Regions from separate parts of the Iodobacter arcticus genome, predicted to be linked through region 3. Evidence: predicted binding sites of a transcription regulator. Region 3 holds the regulator's gene; each other region holds the start of a gene.

The links. Region 3 encodes FNR, which switches genes on or off when oxygen is low (the NO sensors DNR and NnrR bind a similar motif). Its sites were predicted from a motif close to TTGATNNNNATCAA; they were not measured.
Positions count from the first base shown of each region.
Region 1: ACFQNF_RS03770 (phosphoketolase family protein) is a predicted target of FNR. The motif match lies at 5,834-5,847, and genes of this name have one in related genera.
Region 2: ccoN (cytochrome-c oxidase, cbb3-type subunit I) is a predicted target of FNR. The motif match lies at 5,717-5,730, and genes of this name have one in related genera.

Region 1 covers NZ_JBHTBQ010000006.1:202,262-210,086, reverse strand. Annotated here, with positions in the region: gene ACFQNF_RS03780 (NupC/NupG family nucleoside CNT transporter) at 191-1,468, opposite strand; gene ACFQNF_RS03775 (inositol monophosphatase family protein) at 1,937-2,737, opposite strand; gene ACFQNF_RS03770 (phosphoketolase family protein) at 3,345-5,744, opposite strand; gene ACFQNF_RS03765 (VWA domain-containing protein) at 6,367-7,116, shown strand; gene ACFQNF_RS03760 (TerD family protein) at 7,194-7,784, shown strand; gene ACFQNF_RS03755 (hypothetical protein) at 7,787-7,825, shown strand, end outside.
Region 2 covers NZ_JBHTBQ010000033.1:379,881-387,705, reverse strand. Annotated here, with positions in the region: gene ileS (isoleucine--tRNA ligase) at 1-1,424, shown strand, start outside; gene lspA (signal peptidase II) at 1,417-1,911, shown strand; gene ispH (4-hydroxy-3-methylbut-2-enyl diphosphate reductase) at 1,908-2,831, shown strand; gene ACFQNF_RS15730 (heavy metal translocating P-type ATPase) at 3,083-5,485, shown strand; gene ccoS (cbb3-type cytochrome oxidase assembly protein CcoS) at 5,486-5,692, shown strand; gene ccoN (cytochrome-c oxidase, cbb3-type subunit I) at 5,903-7,324, shown strand; gene ccoO (cytochrome-c oxidase, cbb3-type subunit II) at 7,355-7,825, shown strand, end outside.
Region 3 covers NZ_JBHTBQ010000044.1:188,957-196,781, reverse strand. Annotated here, with positions in the region: gene ACFQNF_RS18425 (efflux RND transporter permease subunit) at 1-1,669, shown strand, start outside; gene ACFQNF_RS18420 (efflux transporter outer membrane subunit) at 1,743-3,092, shown strand; gene ACFQNF_RS18415 (hypothetical protein) at 3,161-3,880, opposite strand; gene fnr (fumarate/nitrate reduction transcriptional regulator Fnr) at 3,887-4,636, opposite strand; gene hemN (oxygen-independent coproporphyrinogen III oxidase) at 4,771-6,174, shown strand; gene ACFQNF_RS18400 (sulfite exporter TauE/SafE family protein) at 6,179-6,838, shown strand; gene ACFQNF_RS18395 (response regulator) at 6,990-7,358, shown strand; gene ACFQNF_RS18390 (chemotaxis protein CheC) at 7,355-7,825, shown strand, end outside.

The sequences.
Region 1 (7,825 bases), on a different contig from region 3:
ATTTTTCCTTTTACAAAATATTTGAGCGGTTCGCCTCAAAGATGAAGCTTGATCTGAGCATGTTGGGTTACGCTTGTTTATTGGCAAATACGGCCAACAAACAAGCTAACCCAACCTACCCAACTAGCCACTAGGCTCTGTTGACTTGTATTTCACAAGGGAACAAATCAACAGAGCCTGCTTTAAAACCTTAAGCCATGCTAATAAACAAACCAGCAATCGTTGCACTCATCAAATTAGACAGCGTTGCAGCAGCCACCACGCGCAAGCCATAACGGCTTACTTCGGAACGGCGCTCTGGCGCTACCGAGCCAAAACCACCGGCCAAAATAGCAATCGACGAGAAATTGGCAAAGCCACACAGCGCAAAAGACAGAATCGCCAGTGTTTTAGCATCCAATACTTGCAAGCCAGCAGCCGTTACCGATGCCGCGTCTTTAAGGTAAGGAGCCAAACCAACAAAGGCCACAAACTCGTTCAAGATCATTTTTTGGCCAAGGAAGTTACCCGCCAGCGCCGCATGTTCCCAAGGCACACCAATTAAGTAAGCCAATGGCGAGAACACATAACCCAGAATCAATTCCAGATTGTATTCAGGATGGCCAAACAAACCGCCAACACCTGCAACCAAGCCATTGACCAGCGCAATCAAGCCAATAAACGCCAGCAACATCGCGCCTACATTCAGTGCAATTTTCAAACCCACCGAGGCACCTGCGGCACCCGCTTCGATCAGATTAGCCGGGCGCTCGTCGTCAAAAGTCAGGTCTTTAATTTCTACTGTGCTTTCTTCGGTGCTTGGACAAATGATTTTGGCAAATAACAAACCACCTGGAATTGCCATAAATGAAGCGGCAATCAGGTATTCCATACGCACGCCAAGGCCTGCATAACCCGCCAATACCGAGCCAGCAATCGCAGCCATACCACTCGACATCACCGCAAACAGCTCCGGGCCGCTCATGGTTTTCATAAACGGCTTAACCACCGCAGGCATTTCGCTTTGACCCAAGAAAATAGTCGTTACCGCTGAAAAAGATTCCAGCTTGCTCACGCCCAACAGCTTTTGAAAGATCGTGCCTAAAATGGTCACAATCCAGCGCATTACACCGAGGTAGTAAAGCACTGAAATAAATGAAGTCATAAAAATAATCATCGGCAATACACGGAATGCAAATACAAACCCGCCGTTGCCAAAGACCTCAAACATTTTTTTATCGACTAAACCGCCGAATAAAAAGGCGATACCATGATTGCCGTATTCCAATACATGATTCACGGCATTAGCCACATTGAGTAAAATATCTTTACCAAGCGGGATAAAAAGTACAATTGCACCAATTGAAATCTGTGTTAATAATGCGGCGATAATAACGCGGGGTTTAATTGCTTTTCTATTCATTGAAAGTGCAAAAGCAATCAATAATAGAACAGCGATACCGATTAGGCTGCGTCCAACTTCTAACATCTTCGTCTCCTGAAATTTCACATACCGCTTTATTTAGCGTGCGCTGCGGCTTGTTTTTTACGGGTTTTCACTCTGCCTGCAATATAGGCTTGGCAATATTTGAAGAAATAAGGTGTTTCACTTATACGTCGACCACCCAAAAAAGAATGAATGTTTAGCAAATCAGCCTATGTAAGTAAAGTAGTCATTTTTCAAAAAAAGCTGCACATATTAATGCTTTTTAAGTAAAAAAAGCTAAATTTCTCTGCCAATTATCAGAAAAAATCAATTTTCTTTGTTTTATTTTTTCATACATTGTAAGCAATAGCATTTACTGTTTTATTTGAGAGAAATCAAAAAAGGCACAACCCATAGGGTATGTGCCTTTTTTCGCCGATTAAATATGGCCACTTTTTTTAAACAAAATCAAGCAAAGCCTGACATTTTAAATAGGGGAAATCTGAATCTATTTATTTCATTAAAAGTAGCTCAGCGATTATTTTTAACCCATTCCAACCATGGCTTAAATAAGGATGGGCAGCGTGCGGCTACCACTGATCTTTGCCAGATATGATCCTGCCAATAATTGTCATGGTGGATACTGGCAATTTGCCCTCCGGATTCTAATAAAATCAAAACCCCTGCCGCGTAATCCCATAATTTTTGCGAGCCATGCAGCATTAAATCGGTACGCCCTGCTGCCAGCCAGCACCAATCGATAGTCGACGATCCATAATTGCGCAAGCTGCTGAAAGGGGCCACGCTCACCACCCGCGCTGGCAAGCGCCCGCCTAAATACTTAGGCTCCACCGCCGCCACCGCCTCACACAAAGACTTAGGTATCTCGGTGCGTAGCGGCAAAGAGCGCTCATTCATCCACGCGCCATAACCTGCCGCAGCGGAAAAACACTCATCCAAAGCGGGTACATACACCACGCCCAACACAGGCCGGCCTTGGCGAAAGAGCGCAATCGATACCGAAAAATGCGGCAAACCATGTACAAAATTAGTTGTGCCATCAATCGGGTCCACTATCCACAGCCCATCCGCATGGTTTTCCCACAGCGCCTTTTGCTCGGCAACGCTCATTTCCTCGCCCAGCACAGGGCAATTTATAATTTTAGGGAGCTCACGCTGCAAAGCTGCTTGCGACGCCATATCCGCCTCGGTAAAGAGACTGCCATCTTGTTTACGGCTCGACGCCACCTGCTGAAAACGCGGCATGATTTCATCAGCCGCCACGCGCCTAGCCAAAGCCACCAGATCAGATAAACGCTCAAAATCGCTCACAGCTTTCTCCCTTGTTTACCCCTCATTGTAAGGCCCCAAGCCCACTTTGTTGCATGTGCACATAAAAAAACGTTGGGGAATATGTGTAGGGAAGGAGGGCTAGTTTTTTTACCTATACACATTAGGCTGGGTATTTGTCATAGCATCTGCTGCACGTTAGTAAAAATAACGACTCATAGGACGGGTGAAACCCCATGTGCACTAGACAATTTGGTCTTTCGATAACAAACAGCAAAAAACGTAATAACCACGCTCTCGGCACGGGGCTTAAAAATCCCCTTGAAGCACGCCGAAACGAGGAATAAGCGGATCGGGGTTTCGGCAAAGGGGTTAGCCTTTGTCGCCGAGCCGATTATCCGCAGTGAGGGGCTTTCGTGCTGGTCGGGGCGGCCTTCTTTGCTTACTTTCTTGGCCGTTCAAGAAAGTGAGTCCCCGCGGGGATGCCGCACCAAAATCAACGTGCCGAAGGCACTAAAAAGATCTTTTAAACTTTTGTGAACAAAAACGGCGGGTTTCACCCGCCCTACAAAAGATCCCACCCATAAAAAAACCGCTCCCCCATCAGAGGAGCGGTTTTTGTGGGTTTTAATCAGCTAAACACCGCTAATTAATAAGGCCACTTCCAGTTTTTAACTTCTGGCATATCGTCGCCGTGTTCTGCGATGTATTGGCCGTGTTCTGCCAATTTATCCGACAGTTTTTGACGAACATGTGCGCCGATTTTTTGCAAAGATGGCACACGATCAATCACGTCGATAGCTAAGTTATAGCGATCTAGCTTGTTCACCACCACCATATCAAACGGTGTAGAGGTCGAGCCTTCTTCGATATAACCACGTGCATGAATATTGCTGTGACCATTGCGACGGTAAGTCAGGCGGTGAATCAGCCATGGGTAGCCGTGGAAGGCAAACATCACGGGCTTATCAGTTGTAAACAGCGAATCAAACTCACGATCTGATAAGCCGTGTGAGTGCTCTTTTTCTGGCTGCAAGGTCATCAAATCGCAGACGTTTACAAAGCGGATTTTCAGATCAGGGAAGTGCTGGCGCAGCAAATCAGTTGCAGCCAAGGCTTCCATAGTCGGTACTTCACCCGCGCAAGCTATCACTACATCTGGTTCGCCGCCTTGATCATTAGACGCCCAGTCCCAAATCCCCAGACCCTTAGTGCAATGGGTAATGGCTTGATCCATGGTCAGGTATTGCAACGCTGGCTGCTTACCGGCAACCACTACGTTTACATAGTGACGGCTGCGTAATACATGATCGGTGACGCTGAGCAGGGTGTTGGCATCTGCAGGCAGGTAAACACGGATCACTTCGGCACGCTTGTTGATCACATGATCAAGGAAACCTGGATCTTGATGGCTAAACCCGTTGTGATCCTGACGCCATACATGCGATGTGAGCAGGTAATTAAGCGATGGCAACGGTTTACGCCAGTTGATGGTGCGCGTTGTTTTCAGCCATTTTGCGTGCTGGTTAAACATCGAATCAATCACGTGGATAAACGCTTCGTAGCAGCTAAAGAAGCCGTGACGGCCGGTCAAGTTGTACGCTTCCAGCCAGCCTTGGCAAGTGTGCTCAGACAAGATTTCCATCACGCGGCCATCTTGCGCCAAGAAGTCATTGTTTTTATCGGCTTCAAGGTAATCAGCAAACCAAGTTTTGCCTGATACATCAAACACATCGTTCCAGCGGTTAGATGCAGTTTCATCCGGCCCAAAGATGCGGAAATTCTTTTGCTCTTCGTTTTCTACCATCACATCGCGCAGGAATTTACCCATCACGCGAGTGGCTTCTGCGTTCACTGTACCTGGCTTGTCAAAAGTAACCGCATATTTGCGGAAATCTGGCATGCGCAGATCTTTTGATTCCTGACCGTGCACCACTGGGTTAGAACCCATGCGCAATGCGCCTTCCGGTGCTAATTCAGCCAGCTCGGCCTTGAACGAACCATCGGTATTAAATAATTCTTCTGGACGATAGCTCTTCATCCAGTTTTCTAAGTTGTGAACGTTTTCTTCATCGATATCAGAGAACGGCACTTGATGGCTGCGCCAGTAATCTTCAACTTTCTTGCCCTTAATTTCTTTCGGGCCAGTCCAGCCTTTAGGCGTACGCATCACAATCATTGGGTAGCGTGGGCGAACGATGGGCTGACCAGCATCCATTTCCGCCTGTGCTTTAGCACGAATCGCATCCAGCTCGGCCATACACAGATCCATGGTCGCCGCCATTTTTTGGTGGATCTCGGTGAATGATTCATTCTTTTCATTGAATGTTTCGGTTTTCAGCTCAACAAAGTGCGGCTTGTAACCAAAACCTTCGAACATCTTGGTAATTTCTTCGTGGCTAATACGGGACAGCAGTGTTGGATTAGCAATCTTGTAGCCATTCAAATGCAAGATAGGCAGCACAAAACCATCATTCACTGGGTGCAGGTATTTATTAGAGTGCCAAGATGCAGCCAGCGGGCCAGTTTCAGCTTCGCCATCACCCACAACGGCAATCACCGTTTGAGTTGGATTATCAAATGCTGCACCAAAGGCGTGTGAAAGCGAATAACCCAACTCGCCGCCTTCGTGCATCGAGCCCGGAGTTTCTGGGGCTACGTGCGAAGGAATACCGCGTGGGAAGGAGAATTGCTTAAACAGGCGTTGCATACCTGCCGCTGTGCGGTCGATATGTGGATAAAACTCTTCGTAGCTGCCTTCTAGATAAGTATTTGCCACCAAACCTGGGCCGCCATGGCCAGGACCAGTGATGTAAATCATCGGGCTTTTGCGTTGTTTAATAATGCGATTGGCGTGTACATAAATAAAATTCAGACCGGGCGTTGTGCCCCAGTGGCCCAACAAACGTGGCTTGATATGAGCAAACTTCAGTTGCTCGGTAAGAAGCGGATTATCTAACAAATAAATTTGGCCAACAGAAAGGTAATTAGCCGCACGCCAGTAAGCGTGCATTTTGTCGATTTGTGCAAGAGATAGCTGTTGAGTCACGGAACACCTCGTTGAGAGTTGCTAATCAGTAAATCGTTAAGAATTTCATCTGTTGAAGCTCACTGTACATGATTGCTATTTCAGTCTGCATGACAAAAATCAAATCTGTTTAAAATAGAACACAATAAGTTTTTCACCTTAGTACAGACAGCCCAAAGGGCGATTTGTTCCTGATTTTTTCCAAAACAACAAAAAATACCATCGCATTAAATATAATATGGCGTATACACCCCTTATTTTAAAAAACAAAGCGGCATAAAGAAGACACATTATATTTTATTAACTGGCTGTTTATTTAAAATAAATAGCGTTATGTTTTAAATAAAACACATCTTTAGTTAAATATAATTATATTAATTGGAATTGGAATGCAGTTCAGGCAAGAATTTATCAGCAATAAGTATCGATCTAAGCAGCGCTATGCCTTACTTGCTCTTTATTTATTGTTCCGGTAACTTGGCAATGTTGCGTAAATTTAAAGTAAAAAAGCCTGTATATCATGCCCACACTAGTAGCCAAGCCATTTTCAAAACGGCTTATTTATACTAGCAAGTGCAGATAAGATGGCACATGGCACGCCTTACACCCCCATTTTTCTTATATTAAATGATTGGAGCAATCTATGAGCTTGCCTATGGCGAAAGAGCAGGAAAAAGTTCGTTTAGTTTTACAAAAGCAGAATGTGCCACCAAGCTTTAAAATCAATATGAAACTGTTTGCTGATGTAAGTGGCTCATTTAAAGATGAGTTCACCAAACAATTAGCCAATGGCAGCTATATTGTTGATCCATTTTTTACTGCTGCGCTCGCAATTGCAGGCGTCATTGATCCAGACCGTAACATTCAGATTATTGGCTTTTCTGATCGCGCACTCGATACGGGTGACTATTCGGTTGATGGGGCAGAAGGGATACGCACTGAATTCTTACAGCGTGCCAAGCCTATTTTATGGGGCTCTACCGATTATGCTAAGGCGCTAGAAGCTTTACTTAAAAGCGAAGCCATGGAGAAATCACTAGGTGGCATGCTCAAAGGCTTATTTGGCTTTGGCAAGAAAAAAACCGTAGAGAAAAAAGAAGCATTTTTAGTTTTATTTGTTTCCGATGGCGAAGATATGGGTTCGGCTCAGAATTTTATTTCTCAATTAAAAGAGCTGGCTGAGATTGGTACTTTTGTCGCATTAATTGGTGCAAACTCGGATAAAAATGTAAAGTTTAATTTGATGCAAAAAGCCGCTAAAGAAGTAGAAGGCTGCACATTTCATCGCTTAACTGAATTAGCCAACCTATCGACAGACCAACTTTATGATCGTATTTTTGATACTGAATTTAAGCGCTGGTTTGAGCAATTACCCGCTGAATATAAAGTGTAATATTGGCTGAATTAAGCGGCAGCCAAGCCTACCGTTTTAAGATTTGATTCAACATTAAACCAATGTAAGGATAAAAAATGCTCCCCATGACTAAAGGCGGCAGCTTGCCGCTCACAAAAAACAGTGAACCATTACAAGAAGTCCGCCTTGAGCTATCTTGGTCTCCGCCCAAAAATAGCAGCAAAGGCAGCTATGATCTGGACGCTAGCGCCTTCCCCCTCAATAGCAACGGTGGTGGCCCAATGGGAACCATCACCGAAGTAAGTCATATCTGCTATTGGGGCCAGCAAAAAACACCATCTATGGAGCACTTAGCTGGCGATGATCGTACGGGTGACGGCGATGAGCCTGATGAAATCATCTTGATCCGCTTTAATGCCCTGCCAAGCAATTGCGATTTGATCGCCATTGTTGGCTCCATCGATAAAGCCATCGAGCGTGGGCAAAGCTTTGCAGAGGTTGCCGATGCCACAATGCAAATCTTTAATAATAAAACCAATGAGCTCTTAGCCTCAGCTAAGCTTGCAGCGCTGGACGCTGGCTCTACGGGCTGCTTATTTGCAAGTATCCGCAAGAAAAATCAGATTTGGACAGTAGAAAACGTAAGCCAAGGCTATCCGGGCAAAGAACTGCCTGATTTCTTCCAGCTATTTGGCTATCAAGGCTAATCATGTCTGGGTATCGCGATTTATTTGGTGCTCCTTCAGCC
Region 2 (7,825 bases), on a different contig from region 3:
CTTGGGGCCGTGCACGCCTAGAAGCCATGATTAAAAACCGCCCAGACTGGTGTGTTTCACGCCAACGTAACTGGGGCGTACCAATGACTTTCTTTGTGCACAAAGAAACCGGCGAATTACACCCTAATTCGGGCGAGCTGCTCGAGATTGTTGCCAAACGCATCGAGCAAGAGGGGATCGAAGCATGGTTCAGGCTTGACGCCACTGAATTGCTCGGCAAAGACGCGGTTTATTACGACAAGCTCAAAGACACACTGGATGTATGGTTTGATTCTGGCTCCACCCACTACGCGGTATTGCGTCAGCGGCCGGAGCTGAGCTGGCCTGCTGACTTGTATCTGGAAGGCTCCGATCAGCACCGTGGCTGGTTCCAGTCGTCCTTGCTCACAGGCTGCGCAACGGCAGGCCGTGCGCCTTACAAGCAATTGCTCACCCACGGCTTTGTGGTGGATGGCAAAGGCTTAAAGATGTCCAAATCCAAAGGCAATGTGATTGCGCCACAAACCGTGATTAACCAGCTGGGCGCGGATATGTTGCGCCTTTGGACTGCATCCACAGATTACTCTGGCGAGCTAACCATTTCTGACGAGATTCTGAAACGCACCGCTGATTCCTATCGCCGCATTCGCAATACGCTGCGCTTCTTGCTGGCCAACATTTCTGACTTTGGTGCAGACAACCTGCTGCCCGCCGAAGAACTACTCCAGCTTGATCGCTACGCCTTGGTTGAGCTGGCCGCATTCCAGCAAAAAATCACCGCGCTGTACGATAAATACGAGTTTCACCTTGCGGTGCAAGAAATCCACGCTTACTGCTCTGAAGGCTTGGGCTCTTTCTACCTCGATATTATCAAAGACCGCCTCTACACCATGGGTGCCGATAGCCGTGGCCGTCGCTCTGCGCAAACTGCGCTCTGGCATATCAGCCAGGCACTGGTTCGTCTGCTTGCACCGATTTTGTCTTTCACCGCACATGAAGCATGGGGCGCGCTCAAAAACGAAGAAAACGTGTTTTTATCGGTCTGGCACACCGTGCCTGCGATCACTGATGCAGAGCAACTGAATGCCCGCTTTGTGCTGGTTCGTGAAGTTCGCGCCGCGGCACAAAAAGAAATCGAGCTGCAACGAGCAGACGGCAAACTAGGCTCCAGTTTACAGGCTGAAGTTGAAATCACCGCCGCAGGCGATACTTACACTGCATTGGCAGATTTAGGCGACGAGCTAAAATTTGTGCTGATTACTTCGCAAGCCCGCTTAGTGAAGGGCGACGCCACCCAAATCAGCGTCAGCGCGTCTACTGCAGCTAAATGTGATCGCTGCTGGCATTACACCGCCAGCGTAGGCACACACGCCGAGCACAGCACGCTGTGTAGCCGTTGCAATGACAATCTATTCAAGCAAGGCGAGGTTCGAGTCCATGCTTAAAAGCGGCTTAGGGCGCTGGCTTGCCATCGCCCTTCTGGTGCTGATCCTCGATCAAGCCAGCAAACATACGATAGAGGCGCTGTTTCAGTTTGGCGAGCAGCGCGCCATTATTCCGGGATTCTTTAACCTGACACTGGCTTATAACCCGGGTGCAGCGTTTAGTTTTCTGGCCGATGCGGGCGGCTGGCAGCGCTATTTCTTTACGGCACTGGCGCTGGGTGTATCGGTGTTTATTGTGTTTTTACTTAAAAAACACCACGCAGAAACCCGCTACGCACTGGCCATGTCGCTGATTCTGGGTGGCGCGCTCGGCAATGCCATTGATAGAATGTTACTAGGCCATGTGATCGATTTTATTCAGGTTCACTATCAGCAACGCTGGTACTACCCAGCCTTTAATATTGCGGATTCAGCGATTTGTATTGGTGCAGTATTAATGGTGATCGATTCATTCCGCCGTGAAACCCCATCGGAGAAAACAGTATGACGATGCAAATTATTTTGGCTCAACCACGGGGGTTTTGCGCAGGGGTAGACCGTGCCATTGCCATCGTTGAAAAAGCCTTAGAGAAATTCGGCGCGCCGATTTATGTACGCCACGAAGTGGTTCACAATAAATTTGTGATTGAAGACCTAAAGAAAAAAGGCGCGATTTTTGTTGAAGATCTGGCCGATGTGCCTGCTGGCAATACGCTGATTTTCTCGGCACATGGCGTTTCACAGGCGGTGCGCGCCGAAGCGGCTGAGCGTGGCCTGTCTATTTTTGATGCCACCTGCCCACTGGTCACCAAGGTTCACCTCGAAGTCAAACGCATGCGCGAGCAAGACTTCGAAATCGTGATGATCGGCCATAAAGGCCATCCTGAAGTGGAAGGTACGATGGGCCAAGCTCAGGGCGGCATGTATCTGGTAGAAGAAGTCAGTGATGTAGCCACTTTACAAGTGGCCAGTGAAAAGCTCGCTTATGTCACCCAAACCACGCTATCTGTTGATGATGCGCAAATTGTGATTGATGCATTGCGCGCAAAATTCCCTAGCATCGTTGGTCCGAAAAAAGACGATATCTGCTACGCCACACAAAACCGTCAGGATGCGGTCAAGCATTTAGCCAAAGAAGTCGATGTGGTCGTCGTCGTTGGCTCGCCGAACAGCTCTAATTCCAACCGTCTGCGCGAAGTCGCCGCCAACCTGGGGATTGACTCCTATATGGTCGACAACGCCAGCGAGCTGAAAGCCGAGTGGTTTACAGGCAAGCAAAATGTCGGGGTGACCGCTGGTGCTTCTGCGCCGGATATTTTGGTACAGCAGGTAATTGCGCAGGTAGAACAATTTGGCGCAGGCAATATTCGCCAAATGGACGGAATCGAAGAAAACGTCATCTTCTCGCTACCTAAGGGCTTGGTGTAAACCAAACCTAGGCTAAGAGCTTACATCTTTCAAAAAAGATCTGTAGGCACAGAGCTAAATAAGAACACAGAGCGCACAGAGAAAAAAATTAAGGTGGTGCAGGCTGGCTTTTACCGCTGCGTTGTAAGCAGCAACGCATCGCCAATCAAATTCACCCCCATTTCTCTGTGCTCTCGATTTGCCTCAGTGTTCTCTGTGTCTACAGATCTTAGGGTTAATGTTTTTATCATTTCTAAGGCCTCCCACGCCGCATGACCTCTCGCACCGACTGCTTCCACTGTGGCGAAACACTTAGCCCAGAATCCTTCCCGATTATTTATCGCAATATCGAGCAGCCCACTTGCTGCGCCGGATGCCAGGCGGTTGCCAATACCATTATTCAAAGCGGGCTGGAGAGCTACTACAGCCAGCGAGATCAACCTGCGGATCGTGCCAAGCCCCTGCCTGACGAGCTACTCGCTCAGCTACACCTCTTCGATGACGTCAGCTTGCAAGCCAGCTTTGTGCTCAATGTAGATGCAGATATTCGTGAAGCCTCACTCATTATTGAGGGCATCAGCTGCGCCGCCTGTATCTGGCTGAATGAGCGCCATATCCAGCGCTTACCGGGTGTGCTGTCCGCCAGCATCAACTACAGCACCCACCGCGCCCGCGTGCGCTGGGATGAGCGAGAGATTCAGCTATCCACCATTTTGCAAGCCGTTGCCGCCATCGGCTACCGCGCCCAGCCTTATGATCAAGCCAAGCAAGAAGAAGGCTGGCAGAAGCAGCGTAAAAGTGCGCTCTTCCGGCTTTGGGTAGCAGGGCTATCCATGATGCAAGTTATGATGTTTTCTGTGCCGATTTATATGTCGAAAGCGGGTGAGATTGCGCCAGAGTGGCTGTATCTCATGCACTGGGCGAGTTTAATCCTTACCCTGCCCGTAGTGCTTTACTCTGCCACCCCCTTTTATATTTCCAGCTGGCGCGATTTAAAACGCCGCCGTACCGGCATGGATTTACCGATTGCCATAGGCGTACTCGCCACATTTATTGCCAGCAGCTATTCGCTGATTACAGATCACGGCGAAATCTATTTTGATTCGGTATCGATGTTTGTCTTTTTGCTGCTGACAGGCCGCTATCTGGAAATGAGCGCAAGACGCAAAGCAGGCGCGGCAACCGAGCAGCTAGTTAAGCTGATCCCTGCTTTTGCCCACAAAATAGACGCGCAAGGCACGATTGAAGTCACCGTAAACAGTCTGCAAATTGGCGAACAGATTTTAGTTAAATCCGGCGAAACCATTCCGGTCGATGGCATTATTCGGCAAGGCTCAGGTGAAGTCAGCGAAGCGCTGCTTACCGGCGAAAGCCTTGCGATTTCCAAATCGGCAGGTATGCAGGTCACGGGGGGCACGCTTAATTTAGCCTCCCCTCTGCATATCGAAGTCAGCCAGGTTGGCGAAAATACCCGCCTTGCCGCCATTGTGCGTTTGCTCGATCAGGCCCTTGCACAAAAACCGCACCTTGCCCTCTTAGCCGAACAGGTATCTGGCTGGTTTGTCAGCATTTTACTGATCACCGCAGCGCTGGCTTGGCTGTACTGGCACTGGCACGACCCGATCCACGCCCTGCCCATTATGGTGTCGGTACTTGTGATCTCCTGCCCCTGCGCACTGGCGCTGGCTACGCCTGTAGCCCTAACTGCCACCACAGGGCACTTAGCCCAGCTCGGGCTCATGGTGGCGCGTAGCCCCGCCTTAGAGACGCTGGCGCAAATCAGCGATGTGATGCTCGACAAAACCGGCACACTCACCCACGGCGAGCCCCGTATCCAGCAATACATCACCAGCCATGCTTCAGAAGAAAACGCACGCGCCATTGCCGCATCGCTGGAAGCGGCCTCGGCTCACCCCTTAGCCCGCGCCTTTCTCATGCCAGAGGCGCCTCTCGCACAAGAAATGCAAACCTACCCTGGCGGTGGCTTAAGCGGCCTTGTAAATGGCGAGCTGTATTTTATTGGCCACCCTGATTTTGTAAACCGCCAATGCGCCATGCTGATGCCAGAGGCCATCCGGCAAGCAGAAGGCAGCATAATTGCACTCGCCAGCAGTCGCACATGGCTGGGTGCGTTTATTGTGGCAGACACATTGCGAGACGATGCAGCCGCTTCAATTCAAGCGCTACGCGATGCGGGCTTACGTTTGCACCTTGTATCGGGCGATAGCAACGCTACCGTGCAAGCTTTGGCTTTGAACATGCATATTGAAAACGCTGTCGGCAGAGCAACCCCCGGCGATAAGTTGGCTTACATCAACACCCTGCAACAGCAGGGGCGCCGAGTTTTGATGATTGGGGATGGTGTCAACGATGCCCCCGTTTTAGCAAAAGCCGATGTATCCATGGCCATGGGGGCGGGTGTCGATGTCGCCCATGCAGCAGGCGATATGGTGCTGCTTAATAATCAGCTGGATCGCCTCCCCAAAGCACTGGCTTTAGCCAAAAAGACACGCAATATTATTCGTCAGAATTTAATTTGGGCCATTGCTTACAATCTTGCCGCATTGCCACTGGCCGTTACCGGTCAGATTACTCCGTGGCTGGCCAGCTTAGGCATGGCGTGCAGCTCGCTGCTGGTAGTGCTTAATGCGCTACGCCTTAAGGGGAAATTCTAGATGGAAAGCCTTTATTTACTGATTCCGCTTTCTGTCTTACTGGTGTTTTTTATCGGAATTATTTTTTGGTGGTCAGTAAAAGGGGGGCAATTTGATGATATGGAGGGACCCGGCTGGCAGATTTTGCAAGACGATGACAGCATGCAAGCGGAAAAAACATCCAAAGACGAAAGAAAAAACAAGGAATTTAAGTCTAACGGAGTGTAAAATGCCGCGATCTGATGAAAGGCATTGATGTTCGTCAATAAGACGGCCAACTGAAGCAGCTAAAGTTCAGTCGGCATAATTACAAAAGAAATATTCACAACTAACAGTAAAGCCATTCATTGCTTACTGATGGCTATGTGCTGGCATGTTGTTCATTTTTAAAGTCACACATTTTAAAGTCCAAGCTGTTGGAGATCAATCGGAGCTCGCATGGAACACCTAGGTACATACAACTACAAAGTGGTGCGGCAATTTGCCATCATGACCGTCATTTGGGGGATTGTCGGGATGCTGGTTGGCGTGATCATCGCCGCCCAGATGTACTGGCCGGAACTTAATTTTGGCCCTTACTTTCATTTTGGCCGCTTGCGCCCATTGCATACTAACGCGGTTATTTTTGCGTTTGGTGGTAGCGGTTTATTCGCGACCTCGTATTACGTGGTTCAACGCACCTGTAATGTGCGTTTGATCTCCGACAAACTGGCCGCCTTCCATTTCTGGGGCTGGCAGTTAGTGATTGTTCTAGCCGCAATCACCTTACCCATGGGTTATACCCGTGGTAAAGAGTATGCCGAGCTGGAATGGCCGATTACATGGCTGATCGCCGTGATCTGGGTTGCTTACGCGATTGTGTTTTTCGGCACGATTGCCAAGCGTAAAGTAAAGCATATCTATGTAGCTAACTGGTTTTATGGCGCGTTTATTCTAGCCGTTGCCCTGCTGCATATTATTAACGGCTTAGCGATTCCTGTTTCTGCCACCAAGTCCTACTCGGTTTATTCCGGTGCGGTTGATGCCATGGTGCAATGGTGGTACGGCCACAATGCCGTCGGCTTCTTCCTGACTGCAGGCTTCTTGGGCATGATGTATTACTTTGTGCCAAAGCAAGCGGGTCGTCCGGTTTACTCCTATCGCCTGTCTGTTGTGCACTTCTGGGCGCTGTCGTTCACCTATATGTGGGCTGGCCCGCACCATCTGCACTACACCGCGCTGCCTGACTGGACTCAATCACTGGGCATGGTGTTCTCTTTGATTCTACTGGCACCAAGCTGGGGCGGGATGATCAACGGGATTATGACGCTGTCAGGTGCATGGCATAAGCTGCGTACTGATCCAATCTTGAAATTCCTCGTGACCGCATTGTCGTTCTACGGCATGTCTACTTTTGAAGGCCCGATGATGGCCATCAAAACAGTTAATGCCCTCTCGCACTACACAGACTGGACTATTGGTCACGTTCATTCCGGCGCATTAGGCTGGGTGGCGATGATTACCATCGGCTCGATTTACTACCTGATTCCGCGCTTATTTAATAAAGAAGAAATGTATTCGGTGAAGCTGATCGATACCCACTTCTGGATCGCAACCATCGGCGTAGTGCTCTACATCTCTTCCATGTGGATTGCCGGTGTAACGCAAGGCCTGATGTGGCGCGCAGTCAATACAGACGGCACTTTAACTTATGCATTTATTGATTCAGTTAAAGCATCGTACCCGTATTACTTTATCCGTTTCTTAGGTGGCCTGTGCTTCTTGTCGGGCATGTTCTTAATGCTTTACAACGTGCTGCGTACCGCTTTTTCGGGCCAAGCCGTCGATGCCAAAATTCCGGCCATCGCCCAACACGCCTGATCGAGGGGAGAAAAAATCATGAAAAACTTTATGAACCAGCTGCAAGCGCGGGTTGAACAAAACGTTGCTTATCTGATTGTTTTAACGCTGCTAACACTCAGCGTTGCCATGCTGGTAGAAATTTTACCGCTGATGTTTAGCAACTCCACGACCAAACCCATTGCCGGGGTAAAGCCTTACACCGCACTGGCACTGGCTGGGCGCGATATCTATGTGCGTGAAGGTTGTTACAACTGCCACTCACAAATGATTCGCCCTTTCCGTGCAGAAACAGAGCGTTATGGCCATTACTCAGTAGCGGGTGAGTCGGTTTATGATCGTCCATTTCAGTGGGGCTCTAAGCGTACAGGGCCTGACCTAGCACGCGTTGGCGCTCGCTACTCTGATGAATGGCATCGTGCTCACTTGATGAACCCACGTGATGTTGTGCCTGAATCCAATATGCCCGCCTTCCCATGGTTGGCTGCAAACAAAGTGGATTCTGCCGCGCTGCCCGCCAAA
Region 3 (7,825 bases):
GCCTGCATTGTGCGCAACGTTCCTCAAGCCTTTGAAAAAGGGAGAGCATCATGGCACCAAGGGTTTCTTGGGGTGGTTTAACCGCAAGTTTGCAGCTCTAACGATCCGCTATCAGGGCTGGGTAGGGACATGCATACGCAAGACCGGTTTGTCCTTGCTGTTTTTTGCTTTGATTTTGGCCTCTACCGGCTGGTTGATGTCGCGCTTGCCAACGTCTTTTCTGCCTGACGAAGACCAAGGTTACTTTATTAGCGTGGTGCAATTGCCTGCAGGCGCGACGCGTGAGCGTACGCTGGAAGTGGTTGAGCAGGTTGAGGCACACTTTGTAAAGCAGCCTGAAGTGGATCGTGTGATTGCGATTGTGGGGTTTAGCTTCTTTGGTCGCGGCCAAAATGCGGCGCTGGCCTTTGTCACCTTAAAAGACTGGAAAGATCGTCCTAAGCCGGATGATCAGGTGGCGGCTGTGGTGCAACGCGCCAATATGATGTTGTTCCGCATTAAACAAGCGTTCTCTTTTGCCACCAATGTGCCGCCGATTCCTGAATTAGCCTCGGTGGGTGGTTTTGATTTCCGCTTGCAAGATCGTGCTGGTTTAGGTCGTGATCGCCTTTATGAAGCACGCAATATGTTGCTGGGCATGGCTGCGCAAAATAAAGCTTTGGCGGGGGTGCGCCCTGATGGTCAAGAGCCGGGCCAGCAGCTTTTACTTGATGTAAATAAAGTAAAAGCCAGTCAGCTGGGTATTGATATGGCCGAGCTTAATAGCACACTGGCGATTTCATTAGGTTCTGCCTATGTGAATGACTTTGTGCGCGAAGGCCGTATCTTGCGTGTTTTGATGCAAGCCACGCCGGAAAGCCGTCTTTCACCAGACGATTTACTTAAGCTGCAAGTGAAGACCCGTGCGGGTAATCTAGTGCCGCTGTCTGAAATTGCCGTGGCCAAATGGCAGGCGGGTGCTTCTGCGCTGGATCGCTATAACGGCTTGCCTGCATTTAAGATTTCTGGCGGCCCAGCCCCTGGTAAAAGCTCGGGTGAGGCGATGGATGCGATGGAAGCAATGGCGAAGCAATTGCCGCCTGGCGTGGGCTTTGAATGGTCGGGTACTTCGTTTGAAGAACGCCTGTCTGGTTCGCAAGCGCCCTTCTTGTTTGGCTTATCGATTCTGATCGTGTTCTTATGCCTTGCCGCGCTGTATGAAAGCTGGTCGATCCCGTTTGCTGTGCTGTGGGTGGTGCCGCTGGGTATCTTTGGTGCGGTGGCCGCCATGACATTGCGCGGTTTGCCAGACGATGTTTATTTTAAGGTGGGACTGATCGCCATTATTGGTTTGTCTGCAAAGAACGCGATTCTGATTATCGAATTCGCCCGCGATTTGCAGCGTCAGGGCATGAGCGCAATCGATGCCACGCTGGAAGCTTGCCGTTTACGCTTCCGCCCGATTCTGATGACTTCGTTTGCCTTTATTGCCGGTGTATTGCCGCTGGCGATGAGTACCGGTGCCGGTGCAGCAAGCCGACGTGCCATTGGTACAGGGGTGATGGGTGGGATGATTACGGCTACGGTATTTGCGGTGTTCTTAGTGCCGGTGTTCTTTGTGGTGGTGCGCCGCTTCTTCCCTGAGAAAACCATGGTACGCAGCGACGAAATCGCAGATGACCATCGTTAATAGACGTGCCGGTCTTCGAAGGGCGGTGCGTCCGCTCTTCGAATCATGACGCGAACCAATAGGTAATAAATGTATGAAAAAACAATTAATGTCTAAGACCCTGCTGCTGGCGATGACGCTGGGCTTGGGCGCATGCGCGATGGGGCCGGATTACATTCGCCCTGTAGCGCCTGTTGCCAGTGTGGTGGGTAGCCAACCTGCGGATGTGGATACACCGCAATGGGCCAGTTACTTTAGCGATCCTGCTTTGCGTGCGGTGATTGAAAAAGCACTGGCTAATAACCGCGATTTAAAAATCGCCACGGCCAGAATCGAAGAAGCCCGTGCCTTGTATGGTATTCAGAAGGCGGATTTTTTGCCTTCAGTAAATGCCAATGGCTCGGGCAATATCAGCCGCAACAATCCAGACGCTGATATCAGCCGCCGCTATGAGGCTAATCTGGCGCTGCTCTCTTACGAGGTGGATTTCTGGGGCCGTGTGCGTCGTTTAAGTGAAGCGGCCAAGGCCAACTATCTGGCAAGTGAAGAGGCGCAGCAATCGGTACGCAGCACGCTGATTGCCGATGTGGCCAATAGCTATTACAGCGCTCAAGCCCTACAGACACGCAGCAGCTTTGCCGAGCAAACCGCTACGGCGCGGGCCGAAAGTTTGCGGGTGGTGAAGCGCCGTATGGATGTGGGCGTGGCTAATCGCCTTGATCTGTTGCAGGCCGAAGCAGCTCAAGATAGCGCAAGCAGCGATCATGCGGCTTTAGCCCGGCAATCTGTCAATGCGCAAACTGCGCTCGCTGTTTTGGTGGGTGAGGCGGTGAGCCTGCCTGCGGCCAATTTAAATGCGGAAGTCGTTCAGTTGCCCAGCGGATTAAACTCTACCGTTTTGCTCGAGCGCCCAGATGTGCGCGCTGCGGAGCAAAAGCTGGTTGCAGCTAATGCCAATATCGGTGCGGCTCGCGCGGCCTTCTTTCCTAAAGTCACTTTAATGGGCAGCGGCGGTGTGATGAGTAATGAGCTGGAGGATTTATTCTCTGGCGGCAACCGTGCATGGAGTTTTTTACCGCAAATCAGCCTGCCGCTGTTTGATGGTGGACGCTTGCGTGCTGGCGCTGATATTGCGGAAGCCCGGAAAGTGATTGCCGTGGCTGAATACGAAAAAACCATTCAGCTGGCGTTTAAAGACGCCGCCGATGTGTTATCTGATCAGGTATGGTTGAGTAAGCAGCTAACAGCCCAGCAACGCCTTGCTGATCGGCAGGAGCAGCGCCTGAAACTTGCAGAAGCACGCTATGCATCAGGCTTGTCGGGCTATTTGGATGTGCTGGATGCGCAGCGTGAGTTTTACGCGGCCAGCCAGGGCCTGATCGAAACGCGTCGTGCTCGTTTAGCTGCATCGGCACAAGCGTTTAAGGCTTTGGGCGGGAAGTAATACGCGCTAGTTGATTGGTTTTATAAGCGAACAGCCCCAGTTGGGGCTGTTTTTTATTGTTTGATAGATCAACTGTTTGGCTGATGATGAGATGCGGGCGTGTTTGCACGGCGAAAAAACTGCATTAAAAATTGCGCTAGCGCAGCTGCTGGCTCTTGATGCTCTGGCAAACTGAAGGCGCTGAGCTGTGTGTGCAGTGCTTGAAAAGATCTATTTTCTGCCAAAGCTAAATATTGCTGGCAAAGCGGGGCGATGGCTTGCCATTGTGCGGTTTGCAGCTCGGCTAGCTTACTTAAATCAGCTTTGGGTGATGGCTTGCCATTTGGAAAGATGACTTTCCAGCTTTCAATAAGGGGCTGCATCATGATGTGCTGTAGCAGCGCCAAAAAGCTGGCTGCGCCTTTGCCGCCGGCATGCAGCCAGCTGTTGCGACCTGCCGGGGCTAAGGCATCGAGCAGAGGGGCGGCAAGCTGTAGGGCTGTGTCGTCGCCGCTGGCGGCCATCATCCAGCCTAATTGTGCGGCGCACTGAGGCTCGCCAATCAGGGCCAGATCAATATGATGCCAGCCTTGTGCCTGCGCCCATTGAGCGCTTTGCAAATAGCCTGCTAAATCAGCATGGCCTGCAGAAATAAGCAGGCCATTGTGGGGTAAAGAGGGGATTTGCGATTGCATATCAAGCGGCAGCAGCATGAGCTGTGCCATTTGCAAGGGTTTAAGCCGAGATTGCAATGACTCTAGAATGGCCGCTGGGGCAAGAAATAAAACAGGGCCATTGAATAGAGTCATAGTGGCTTATTGTTGGCAGTTGTTAATCAATTGTTTGAGTGCCTCAGGATTGAGAATTTCAATCAAGCGGTTTTGCACTTTAATTAAGCCGTTCTCTTGGAATTTTGATAATGAGCGGCTCACGGTTTCAAGCTTAAGGCCTAAATAGCTGCCGATTTCTTCACGCGTCATGCGTAAATGAAAGCTGCTGGCAGAATATCCCCGAATGGCAAAGCGTTGAGATAAATTTAGCAAGAAAGCCGCAATACGTTCTTCTGCTTTCATATTTCCCAATAAAAGCATCACGCCATGATCGCGCACAATTTCGCGGCTCATCATTTTATAAAGATGATGTTGCAAGATCGGGATGCGGCGGCTGAGTTCTTCCATATCAGTAAAAGGCAGCTCGCAGACTTCGCTGTCTTCTAAGGCAATGGCATCACAGGTATGCAGATCAGAGCTAACCGCATCCATGCCCATGAGCTCACCGGTCATATGAAAGCCGGTGACTTGCTCGCGACCATCTTCAGAAATTACGCTGGCTTTAAAAAAACCTAAGCGAATCGCAAACAGGGAGCGAAATGGCTCTCCTGCACGGTAGAGCGCTTCACCGCGCTTAATCGGCTTGGCTTGGGTAATTAAGTGATCAAGCTCGCGCATTTCATCAGCGGAAAGACCAATCGGCAAGCAAAGCTCACGCAAACTGCAATTAATGCAGCTTTGGCGCAGGTGCTTGAGGCTAAGGTCACGTACTGGAATATGAGATGTCGGTGTCATTGGGCGTTTCAATTCAGTGTTTTAAGATATCCATCACTGCAAGTTATTTCCGGTGCAGATATTGATATCGATCAAGGTTATAAAAAATGAATCTAGGCAAGCTGCACTCATATGATAAATAAGGATAAAACAGCATGCTTCAAAATAATGTTACGGTCTTACAGCCACTTGATTTTGATCGAAACTTGATAAGCCAACACAGCGGGAAAGGGCCAAGGTATACATCCTACCCCACTGCGGATCGATTTGCTGTAATGGATGCAGATCGCTATGAGCAAAGTGTGCGCCAGCAACAGCCCGGTATTGGAATAAAACCGCTGTCATTGTATTTTCACTTGCCCTTTTGCAATACCATTTGTTATTACTGCGCCTGTAATAAAGTCATTACAAAAGATCAGGGTAAAGCGGATCAATACCTCGATTATCTACTTAAAGAAGTAAAAATACAGGCCGCATTATTAACTAAGCGTGGCAAGATTTCTCAGTTGCATTTTGGCGGCGGCACACCCACTTTTCTGAGCGATGCACAATTAACGCGATTAATGGACGGTATTCGTCATTATTTCGATTTAAAGCCTGATGGCGAGTTTTCAATTGAAATCGATCCTCGCAAAGTCAGTGCGGCGACTGTGGCATTGTTAGGGCAAATTGGCTTTAACCGCATGAGCGTGGGCGTGCAGGATTTTGATCCGCAGGTGCAAAAAGCGGTGAACCGGATTCAAACCGAGGAAGAAACCAGAGCGGTGATTGATGCCGCACGTGCCAATGGCTTTAAGTCCGTGAGTATTGATCTGATTTACGGCTTGCCGCATCAAACTCAGGCCCGGATGTACCAGACGATTGAGCGTGTCCTCACTTTGCGCCCAGATCGGCTGGCCCTGTATAGCTATGCCCATTTGCCCGAGCGTTTTATGCCGCAAAGACGCATTGATGCTGGGCAGCTACCCTCAACAGAGGGTAAACTCGACATCTTGCAAAGCAGTGTGAATCAGCTTCTTGCCGCGGGTTATATCTATATCGGCATGGATCATTTTGCTTTACCTGATGATCCGCTGGCAATTGCTCAAAGAAGAGGGCAGTTGCATCGGAATTTCCAGGGTTATTCAACGCATGCCGATTGCGATCTGATGGCTTTTGGTGTGTCAGCAATCGGCAAAGTGGCCAATTGTTTTGCCCAGAATGTAAAAGATTTAGATGCTTATTATCTGGCCTTAGATAAAGATCGTTTGCCGATAGAGCGTGGCTTGATGATCACACACGATGATTTTTTGCGTGGCTCGGTGATTCAATCTTTAATGTGCCAGTTTGAATTGAGTTTTCAGCCTGTAGAATTGGCTTATTTGATTGATTTTAAAAGCTATTTCTCTGAAGAGCTTGCTTTGCTTATGCCGCTTCAAGCTCAGGGTTTGCTTGAGGTGAGAGACGATTCAATCATTGTTAGTCCTAAGGGGCGTTTTTTGATCCGCTCGATTGCCATGGTTTTTGATCGCTATTTGCGTCATGCCCCTCGCGCAGGGAGCTATTCTAAGTTGATATAAACTAATGCTGGAATTAGATTTTCTTGCTTTGTTTTTAGCCGGTTTATTAGGGGGCGGGCATTGTGTTGGAATGTGCGGTGGTGTCGTTGCCGCCTTTAGTTTGCAGCTCCCAAAGGGCCCACGCTGGCATTACCATTTGGGGTTTAACCTTGGTCGCTTGCTGGGCTATTGCCTGATTGGTATGCTTGCGGGCTTGCTAGGCTCTTTGTCTGTGTTGCTTTCATTACAAAGCGTGAAAAGCGGCTTGTTTATCCTTGCCAATTTATTATTGATTTTGCTTGGCAGTTATATGGCGGGCTGGTCATCTATTATTTTATTGCTGGAAAAAGCCGGGCGCCCTTTATGGCTTAAAATTCAACCTTATATGCGGCTATTTTTACCGATAAAAAGATGGCCGGATACGCTGATTGTAGGGGCTTTGTGGGGATGGTTGCCCTGTGGTTTGGTTTATACCGCTTCTTTAAACGCACTTGCCAGTGCCAGCCCCTGGTACGGTGCTTTAATTATGCTGTCTTTTGGCTTAGGCACACTGCCCAATTTACTGCTGATGTCCGCCTTTGCAGAACAGTTGCGACAGCTGTTTAAGAATAAATATTTACGCTATTTGTTTGGTGGAGGTTTGATGCTTTTAGGCGCTTATCGATTGATTCAATTTATGTTTTAGTCATGATTTCTTGTGTAAAGTGAACGTAAATATGAGCTGATTGTTATCAATTTTTTTTGCGGATGCTTGGGTGGATGATGTTTTAAAATAAAAAAATAGCTATTGAATCTGGCGCTTTGCAGTCATTTTATAAAAAAGGATTTTTAAAAAAATGCCTACCCCCATTTTGGTTGTTGATGATTCTGCTATGGCCAGAAAAATGCTGATCAAGGCTTTGCCTAAGAATTGGGATGTTGACATCACGCAAGCATGTAATGGTATTGAAGCACTAGCAGCTTATCGAGCAGGTCAAGCAGATGTGATGTTTTTAGATTTAACCATGCCGCTGATGGATGGTTATGCTGTATTAGAAACGCTGCAAAAAGAAGGTTTAAATAGTTATGTCGTCGTGGTTTCGGCGGATATTCAAGTACTCGCGCGTGAGCGTGTGCGACAATTGGGGGCTGCGGCCTTTGTTCAAAAACCTGTGAAAGCTTCTGATATTGAGATTATTTTGCGCGAATATGGAATCGCTTTATGAATGAAGAATTGTTTTTGACAGAAGAGCAAACCGATGCCTTGCAAGAAATTACCAATATTGCTATGGGCCGTGCAGGCGCGCAGCTGGCACAAATTCTAAATACATTTATTAAGCTATCTGTTCCACGCATTAATATTATTCAATCATCATCTATTAGCCATAATATTGTGCATATGATTGGTGCCAAAAGTGCGGCAACGGCGATTCGTCAATCATTTAATGGCTCTTTATCGGGTGAGGCCATGGTGGTTTATGACCAGTATGGCTGTAGAAACCTGGCTGATCTGATGGGCTATGATGGCGTAATTGATCGCACTGCCGAGCGGGAATTACTTTTAGATGTGGGTAATGTATTGGTGGGTGCTTGTTTAAATGGCGTGGCCGATTTATTAGGGGCTTCGTTAGTTTTTTCTGCGCCCACCATTATGGCGGAAAACGTTGAGGTGGATCAGCTGATCAATATCAAG